DNA from 2 places in the Fontibacter flavus genome. Region 1 is predicted to be linked to the other one. Evidence: riboswitches for the same ligand, from Rfam matches in the RefSeq annotation. Region 1 holds a riboswitch; the other holds the start of a gene.

Region 1 (4,932 bases):
TGAGTTATTTCTGGCAGTATGTCTGATAATTTCCCTGATTGTGGTTGTATGATAGCCATCTGATATTGACCAGTGCTATAGGGTATTTCCATATAGTTCACTTTAGCATCACCTCCCCGCCATAAGCCCACTCTGTCTTTTGATTCCATCATATCTACTTGAACAGCCGGGCCTTGCTCAGGATAGAATGGTGCTTTTTTGGTTTTACTTGGATCAAATTGGTATTTCCAGTCACCTTTGAAATAAATCGCATTGACCAAATACATGACTGCTTCTCTCGGAATACTGTCTATAATGTCTTTGATAAGGTCATTGGTTTGGGATGCTATCCAATTATTGATGACTTGGTGTGCATTGGGTTCGTTGAAATCAAGAGCACTGATGTTGGCATTGTAATAGTTTTGCATCTCGGACTTAAAAGTAGCCTGTACTTTTAGACCTTCCCGGTACCAAATACCATTCGCAATATTGACCTTAACTTTAGGGTCCACAGTTTTGAGATAGGAAGTAAGACTTTTGACTGCCAGGTTGGCTTCTTCTTTAGAAAGTCCATGATAGGCGAGTACATCCATGTATTCCTGTAATACATCTCCATCGTTTCCATTCATTGTCATAGAAAGAGCTTGATGGATACTAAAGGGACCTGTGAAGTAGTTGTCCAGGTTTTCTTTTTCCATTTCCTGAAAAAAGCGGACTGCAAAATCTGCATTACTCTGAACAACTTCTGATTCTGTTGCTGTCATTTGTCTAAGATTGGCTTCAACAGGGCCCATATCTGCATCCTGTACAGGATTGCATGAAGCTGCTACCAAGAAAAATGCGATAATCAGTAGGATGAAATTTTTCATAATGAATGGATTTTATACCCTAAAGACGAAAAGTTAGGTGATTTTGCTACAGGAAGACTAGAAAAAAATCGGAGGGCAGTTTTATTGTCCTCCGATTAAACATAGATATCCTAAACGAGCGATTTGTAAATTCGATGTTATCTGGACTTTTCTAAGGCACTTTCTACATCCTGAATGATGTCATCTACGTGTTCTAAACCGACAGAAAGCCTGATGAGTCCATCTGTTATGCCTACCCTTTCCCTTTCCTCTTGAGTAAGCTTACTGTGAGTGGTGGATGCAGGATGGGTGACGATACTTCTACTGTCGCCAAGGTTTGGTGTAATGGAAATCATCTGTAGATTGTCAATGAATTTTTGGGCTCGATGGATTCCTCCTTTCAAATTTAGCGTAATGATACCCCCTCCTGCTTTCATCTGCTTTTTGGCAAGCTCATACTGAGGATGACTTTCCAAAAAGGGATATTTTACAAATTCCAGATCTTTACTTTCCTGAAAGTACTTGGCAGATTTCAAGGCATTGTCACAATGTCTGTCCATTCTGAGAGCCAATGTTTCCATACTTTTGGAAAGGACCCATGCATTAAACGGCGACATAGAAGGACCGGTGTGTCTGGTAAAATAAGTGACTTCACTAATCAGTTCTTTATTACCCAATATCAATCCTCCCAAGACCCTTCCTTGTCCATCGATGTATTTGGTGGCGGAATGAGTTACTATATGGGCTCCCCATTTAGCGGGTTGTTGCAGATAAGGGGTGGCAAAACAATTATCCACTACTAAAATCAGGTTATGAGCTGCTGCGAATTTCCCGGCCCATTCTAGGTCTATGATTTCCAGGCCTGGATTGGAAGGGGTTTCAATAAAAAGCATTTTGGTATTTGGCTGTACAAGTTTCTCCCAGTTGGCGATATCTGAAATGTCCCCATATGTAGAAGTAATGCCCCATTTGGGAAAAACTTTGGTCAACAGTTGATGTGTTGATCCAAACAATGACCTTGAAGCTAAAATATGATCTCCTTGCTGAAGTAAGGAAGCCATACTTCCAAACATGGCAGCCATTCCTGAAGCAGTTGCTATTCCGTTTTCTACTCCTTCTGCTGAGCAGACTTTTTCAATGAGTTCAGCAAGATTAGGATTGGAATACCTGGAATAAATATTTCCTTCAATCTCATCCGCAAACATTTGTCGGGCTTCTTCAGCACTTTCAAAAGTAAATGAAGAGGTAAGGTAAATGGGAGAGGAGTGTTCCCTTTGATTTGATTTGCCATTGGAAATCCTGATGGCATTGGTTTCGAAATGACTCATAGACAAGTAATGTATATTTATTTAATGAGTGGGGAAATACTTAATAAATCTGTGTTTGGAACTTTTAGATCAATCAAATTTAACATCCTGTAAAAAGGAGTGTCATCTGAAGAAGAAATGCTTGTTTTGAGGAGTGAATTCAAAACGACCCTAAAAATGGTTATGGGTAGCTGGGGAAGGAATAATTCTTTTTTGTGCATAATGTCTAATTTATAGTTCCCTTTTTGGGCAGGTATTGGCACCTTTTCTAATGCTAAGAATGGTTGCCAGAGGTTCATAGAGCCTGTTCTCTCGCCTCTTCTATATAAATCAATAAACTGAAGTGTTACAAAGTAAAGCTTGGAATTGCTGAAAAACAAATTTTAAACTTTGTTCTGTTTATTTATTCAAGGTTATTAGGGTTGAACTGAATGCTGAAATAAGGTGGTTTAGTCGTAATTGTTGTCGGATTATAAAGCTTTCATGTTTCGAAATCCGACTTTTTTTTATTTTCTTATTTCCCGATGCTTATCTCTCAATTTTAGTCATTAAACTGCGTCATTGTCATATTAATTCCCACCGTACAAAAACTCAGGATCATGTCAATTGCCTTATCCATGAAGATTGGTAATTCATCTATTTCTTTTTGAGACCATCGTCCTAGAACATATTCAACTTGTTTTCCTTTTGGAAAATCATCTCCTATACCAAAGCGTAATCTGGGATAATCCTGACCTCCACAAAGAGCTTCAATGTTTTTCAAACCATTGTGACCTGCTGCGGAACCTTTGGCGCGCATTCTTAGCTTTCCAAAGGGGAGTGCCATGTCATCTACAATGACCATGATGTTTTCTTTTGGGATGTTGAGTTCCTTCATCCAATAATTGACAGATTTTCCACTTAGATTCATGTAAGTGGTAGGCTTGATCATATACACCTGCCGGCTTTTATATTTAAAATTGGAAATGAAGGCTAATCGGTCGCTTTTCCATTGAGCATCATATTTATCCGCCAGTCTATCTACTGTAAGAAAACCAACATTATGTCTGGTAAGCTCATATTCAGGACCAATATTTCCAAGTCCTACTATCAGATATTTCATCGAATTCTGTTTTTAATCGGGGTTGGCAAAAATAAAAAATCCTGCTTAAGGAATAAGCAGGATTTGATAATATGGTATTCGAAAACTGAATTATTCAGCTTTTTTACCTCTAAGTGCTCTTGGAATACCGATAGTAACGATGGAAACGTTAGGGCTGGTAAGGATTTCGAATCCTTCCGCCTGCAATTCGCCTACTTTGAAAGATTTACCCAAATCCAATCCTGAAATATCAACCTGGATTTTGTCAGGCAGGTTAGCAGCCAAACCTTTAACAGCTAATTTTCTGGTTTTGATTTCCAATTTACCACCTTTTTGGATACCTGGAGAAGTACCAACGATTTCTACAGGAACTTCAAATTTGATAGGTCTTTCTTCACTGAATGCCAAGAAGTCAGCGTGCATCAACACCTCAGATACCGGATGGAATTGCGCGTCTTTCAATACGGCCTTCATTTTTTGACCTTCCACGTTCAAGTCAACCATGTGAACATCCGGAGTGTAGATCAAGTCCCTGAAAAGGATAGCTGGAGAGTAGAAATGAATTTGCTCTTTGATAGCTGGACCGTAAACAACACAAGGAACGTTACCTTCCTCACGGATTTGCTTAAGTTCTGCACCATCGAGATTTGCTCTTTTAAACCCTATAATCTCTAGTGATTTCATAGTTTTTTTGTTTTGTTATTGAGATGATTTATTAACCTGTTGATTTTCAGTAGTTAAATAAGGGTAGATTTTGACTTCAACCTCTTAAATCCTTCCCGTCTTTCTCAAACAGAGTGCAAAGATAGGATAAATATTTTCTGTATGCAAAGTATGGTAAAATCTCTATAGATGAGTAATAATATTTTTTCATTTCTTTTTTTGAGGAACGATTTTGATTTACAAACTTTTATGTGTGAAAAGCAAACTTCATTTTATAAGATGCTGGTAAGGGAAATAGGAGGAAATTAGGTGTGATTTTTCTAAGTAATTGAATTTGTAAAATAAAAATTTTATCTGTTTTATTAAGTGTTAATCACCCCAAATCAGAATAACATATTAATGATCATTATATGCAAAAAAATTTATTTCAAATGATGAAATTATTTTTTGTAGTGAAAAATGACGGTTTTACCAGTTTGAAATCTTGTGCCTATGGAAAAAGTGTATGCCAAAGCAATTCTATTTGCTTTACCGTCTTTTTTATTTTTGGCTAGTATAGCCTATGCGGATGGATATCGATATGAGGATAAAGAGGAAGTTGGTTTTCACCGTGAAATAATTCTTGATTCTGAGGCCACTCCTTCAGGGATTTTTGATAATTTAATCAATGAAGAACCAGAAAAGTTTAAGCTCATTTTTAATAATTCTTATGAAGAAAATCAGCGGTTAGACTTTGAGGAATTTGAATTTTCACCAGGACAAAAGATACAATTAACAGCAGAGCCAAATGCGGGGTATTTTTTCTCACATTGGAGTGTTGATGGGGCCAAAATAAGTGAGACAGCTACTTTGGATTACATTATGCCCAGTAAAGACGTCAATTTGGTGGGACATTTTGTAAAGATTTTAGAACCAAAAGTTCAAATATTATCACCCAATCAAAATGCCTCATTTCTTACGAATGAAACTGTCTTGGTGAACGTTAATGCTGAGAGTCCTAATGGGAAAGTCACGAAAGTTGAATTATTTAGAAACGGTATCTTGGTAGGTTCTG
Region 2 (4,932 bases), on a different contig from region 1:
AAACTCAGTGGCTATCCCTGTGACGAGGGTTAGCGGTGTAACCACTACCTTGACTACCCCTTCCGGCGGACTGTTTCCTGGAACCGCCGCGCTTATCAATTTGAATGGTTATACACCTGATCAAATGTATGCAGGATTCAAAGGTGTTGTCCTTAACTTTCCATCCTCAGCCCGTAGAAGTACTTGGGACAGAAGAAGTGATGAGGATATCAAGAAAGAAGCTGATGCTGCACAAAAAAACCTGAATGAAATCTGGGCTAAGGCGGAGACCTTCTATAAACTGCAGCAAGCAAAAGCCGAACTTCAGTATTATCCTGAAATGGAGCAATTGGCAAAGGTAATTTCAGGTGAACTCCCTCTTTTGGTGGAAGTCAATGCAGCTACAGATATCTTATCGGCCATCGATTGGATCAAGTCCAAAAATGTTAAAGCTATCCTCACAGGAGTAGCTGAAGGCTGGAGAGTTGCTGATAAAATTGCAGCAGCAAACTTATCTGTAATTACAGGGCCCATGCTTTCTATCCCAACAAGACAGTCCGACAGGTTTGATGCTGCCTATGCCAATCCAAGTAAAATGGCAAAAGCCGGTGTAAAAGTTGTTATCAGAACCAACGATGCAGAGAATGTCAGGAATCTACCATTCAATGCAGGTTTTGCAGCTGCCTATGGTATGGGTAAAGAAGAAGCACTTAAAGCAGTAACCATCAATGCAGCTGAGGTATTTGGCGTAGCGGACAGAATGGGCTCTATCGAAGTAGGTAAAGATGCCACCTTGTTGGTAGCTACCGGAGATCCTTTCGAAACCAAAACCCAAATCAGACACGTATTCATAGATGGATACAGAGTTCCAATGAGCAACAGGCACATCAAATTGTACCAGGAATTCCTGGAAAGATCGCCAGGTTTGGAAAAGAATTAAAAGCTAAGTAAGTTTAAACCGCAGCCAATTTTGACTGCGGTTTTTTCTTGTATTTATAAGTATGATAGTCAGCACTACAAACCAACTCGAAGGCTACAAAATAACGGCCTATTTAGGCATTGTTTCAGGGGAAACAATCATAGGAGCCAATGTTTTCAAGGATTTCTTTGCCAGTATTACCGACATCGTCGGTGGAAGATCTGCCGCCTATGAAAGGGTATTGCGTGAAGCCAAGGCTACGGCTATGGCAGAGATGGAAATGCAAGCCAAAGCCTTTGGCGCCAATGCCGTCATCGGTATTGACCTGGATTATGAAACTATCCGTGACGGAATGCTCATGGTGACTGCTGCAGGAACAGCAGTAAAAGTAGAGAAGGTCTTTAATTGACAATTTCTATTTTACCTGAGGTCACTTCACCCCTGATGGTTTGGGATGCTCCATTATTGATGTTCAAAGATCCTGATGATTGGGCATCCCCTACCTTTGCTGATCCGGCACTTCCTGTGGTAATATTGTAATTGAAAGACCTAAGGTTACTGAACGTCTGAATATAAATATTACCTGAAGTTGCTTTTAATCCCGTCTGAGAACTCAGCCCTGAATTGGTTGCAAATAGTTGACCGGTAGACACTGAAATCTCCCCAATTGATTTCACATTGTTCATTTCTATTTTCCCAGAGCTGGTATTGGCTTTAGCAAATCCATTCACATCTTTCATGAGGATCTCTCCTGAAGCGACTTCAGCTTCAATATTCCCTTCTACTTGAAGCATTTCTAGTTTTCCGGAACTTAGATCTACCATTATATTGCCGACAATATCTTGCATGAATCCAGTACCTGAAGCAATATCGACTTCCAAATTTGGAATGGTGACATTCCTTAAAAATAATTCTCCAGACTCAACTTCAAATTCAGAAGAGGTGGTCACGACATTTTGTACTGTCAATTTTCCAGAATCGACCTCCAAATCCAATTGCATATTTCTCGGTCCTGTCAATTTGATAGTTCCTTCTCCTTTTGCACTTCCACTGAACAACCTGTTGTTGGTCGACACAAATACTCTGAGTGTACTGCCTATCACCCTGTATTCCACTTCAAACTTCTTGGCTGAATTAGATAATAAAGCAACATCTAGATTCAAATTTTGTACGCCGGACACTCCGGTATATTCCACATCTAGAAAATCACCTTCAACTTCGACCTTTGTGATGCCTTCAAAATCCTGTTGGATTTCAGAAACAAGAGATAGATCGTCATCCAGGCAGCTGGTCAAAGAGACCAAGAGCAATAAAAACATCATTAGAGATGTGGCAGGTTTCGACAAAATACTGGAGCTAAACACTTTACGTTCAGACTGCATGGTTTTCATTTTCATAAAGTATTCGAAGTATAATTTAATACCAATTCTAGCGAAATAAATGCCAATTTTTCACATTTAACCCCTCATTAATAAAATAATTATTGAAGACCTTGCATATCCAAAAAGTACCTCTTTAATTTGCATTATCCTTTCACTTTTTGAGTGCGGGGATTTATAAAGAAGAGGCGAGAGACAGGCTCTATGACCCTCTGGCAACCTGGAAAATCCAAGGTGCCAATTCCTGCCGGTTGATAGTATCGTCAACTGGAAATATAAATTCTAATCGCTATGAATTTACAAAGACGCTTTCCAAAAGAATCAGTTTTATCAGGCCACTATGTAATTGCACTGAATTACATGTGTATGTAATTTTCTATGGCTTACAGTCATTTCTATTTATCTTGTTAGATATAGTTTAACCTTTTCTATTCACTTCAAATCTTTTACCACCATGTCCAATTATCACTTTGATACCTTGCAGCTTCACGCAGGCCAATCGCCTGACCCTACCACCAATTCTAGAGCTGTCCCTATTTACCAAACATCTTCCTATGTTTTCAATTCAGCTGAGCATGGCGCCAATCTTTTTGCACTAAAAGAGTTTGGAAATATCTATACCAGGATCATGAATCCTACAACGGATGTTTTCGAACAGCGAGTTGCTGCTTTGGAAGGTGGCGTTGCCGCACTGGCAACAGCTTCAGGTCAAGCCGCACAGTTTTTAGCTCTTAATAACATTCTTGAAGTAGGAGACAATTTTGTTTCCACCCCCTATCTCTATGGAGGAACTTATAATCAGTTCAAGGTTGCATTCAAAAGAATCGGAATAGATGTCAGGTTTGCTAAAGGAGGTGATCCAGAAGACTTCGAAAAACTGATTGACGATAAGACTAAAGCCATTTATCTTGAAACTATCGGTAATCCTGAGTTTAACATCCCGGATTTTGAAGGAATCGCTGCAGTTGCCCGAAAGTTTGATTTACCACTTGTTGTTGACAATACATTTGGAGCAGGAGGCTTCCTTTTTCAACCACTAAAGCATGGCGCCAATATCGTCACAGCATCAGCCACGAAGTGGATAGGTGGACACGGAACTTCCATTGGCGGTATTATCATCGATGGCGGAAATTACAACTGGGGAAATGGTAAATTTCGACAGTTTACCGAACCTTCAGAAGGCTATCATGGCCTGAAGTTTTGGGATGTGTTTGGAGAAAACAATCCACTTGGATTGCCCAATATTGCATTTGCCATTCGTGCAAGAGTTGAAGGTCTTAGAGATTTTGGCCCGGCAATAAGTCCATTCAATTCTTTCCTGCTTTTACAAGGGCTTGAAACACTTTCTCTGAGAGTTCAACGTACCGTAGACAATGCTTTAGCAATCGCAAAATGGCTAGAAACCCATCCAAAAGTCCAGAAGGTAAATTATCCGGGATTAAAATCCTCCCCCTATCACGAGTTAGGAAAAAAATACCTGAAAAACGGCTTTGGAGGCGTATTGAGTTTTGAAATCAGAGGTGATAAGGAAAGTACAAGCCAATTTATCAATAAGCTCAAGCTTATCTCTCATTTAGCCAATGTAGGGGATGCCAAAACCCTGATCATTCAACCTTCAGCAACAACACATCAGCAGTTAAGTGAACAGGAACAATTGGCAGCAGGAGTATCTCCTACCCTACTGAGGCTTTCCTTAGGAATTGAGCACATTGAAGATATCAAAGCTGATCTTCAACAGGCTTTCGACAGTATTTGACCCTGAAAAATATAGATTAAACATTTGATTGAACCTGATCTTATGGGATCATAATCCCTTAAGGATTTTAGAGGTTATCTTGACCTTTTGCATAATGAATTTAGAAAGTAATTACCTGATTATTGAAATGGCGCAAGAAAGCTATACCCATGAGGGTACTTTGGAACTGGAATCTGGAGAAAAACTTAAAGGTTTTGAACTGACCTATACCACACAGGGACATTTGACAACTGCAAAAGACAATGTGGTCTGGGTCATTCATGCCCTTACAGGTGATGCCAATGTGCAGGACTGGTGGGGAGGTCTGGTCGGAGAAGATAAATTCTATGATCCTTCCAAACATTTCATTATTTGTGCCAACCTACTGGGTTCTTGCTATGGCTCAACCAACCCTCTTTCAACTAATCCGGGTTCAGGAAATCCATATTATTATGATTTTCCCAGTTTGACTACGAGAGATCTTGCCAAATCATTGGAAGCATTGAGAATCCATTTGGGTATTACCAAAATCCATACCCTAATAGGAGGCTCATTAGGAGGTCAGGTGGCTTTGGAATGGGCATACCTCCTTGGTGAACAAGTGAAAAACACCATTATTTTAGCCTCTAATGCCAAAGCCTCTCCCTGGATTATTGGCTTTAACGAAAGTCAAAGAATGGCCATAGAAGCAGATAGTACCTGGGGAGAACTTCATTCTGAAGCCGGTCAAAAAGGCCTAGAGGCAGCAAGAGCAATTGCGATGATTTCCTATCGACATCCCCAAGACTTTGCCATGAAACAATCCGATCAAGAAGAAAAACTCGATAACTTCAGAATCTCCTCCTACCTCAGGTACCAGGGGCAAAAATTGGCCAAGCGGTTCAATGCCTATACTTACTGGGTATTGAGTAAGGCTATGG

What was found. Region 1 has a riboswitch for S-adenosylmethionine ahead of ACFFIP_RS02885 (trans-sulfuration enzyme family protein). Riboswitches for the same ligand answer to the same signal wherever they lie in the genome.
Region 2: another riboswitch for S-adenosylmethionine. It lies ahead of ACFFIP_RS03685 (O-acetylhomoserine aminocarboxypropyltransferase/cysteine synthase family protein); the one in region 1 lies ahead of ACFFIP_RS02885 (trans-sulfuration enzyme family protein).

What each region holds. Positions count from the first base shown of each region.
Region 1 is NZ_JBHLWI010000006.1:15,064-19,995, reverse strand. Features, by position in the region: gene ACFFIP_RS02890 (serpin family protein) at 1-848, opposite strand, end outside; gene ACFFIP_RS02885 (trans-sulfuration enzyme family protein) at 986-2,155, opposite strand; SAM riboswitch class I at 2,363-2,466, opposite strand; gene pth (aminoacyl-tRNA hydrolase) at 2,676-3,236, opposite strand; gene ACFFIP_RS02875 (50S ribosomal protein L25/general stress protein Ctc) at 3,327-3,899, opposite strand; gene ACFFIP_RS02870 (Ig-like domain-containing protein) at 4,371-4,932, shown strand, end outside.
Region 2 is NZ_JBHLWI010000007.1:46,930-51,861, forward strand. Features, by position in the region: gene ACFFIP_RS03670 (amidohydrolase family protein) at 1-919, shown strand, start outside; gene ACFFIP_RS03675 (YbjQ family protein) at 981-1,307, shown strand; gene ACFFIP_RS03680 (DUF4097 family beta strand repeat-containing protein) at 1,300-2,280, opposite strand; SAM riboswitch class I at 2,450-2,559, shown strand; gene ACFFIP_RS03685 (O-acetylhomoserine aminocarboxypropyltransferase/cysteine synthase family protein) at 2,732-4,033, shown strand; gene ACFFIP_RS03690 (homoserine O-acetyltransferase family protein) at 4,128-4,932, shown strand, end outside.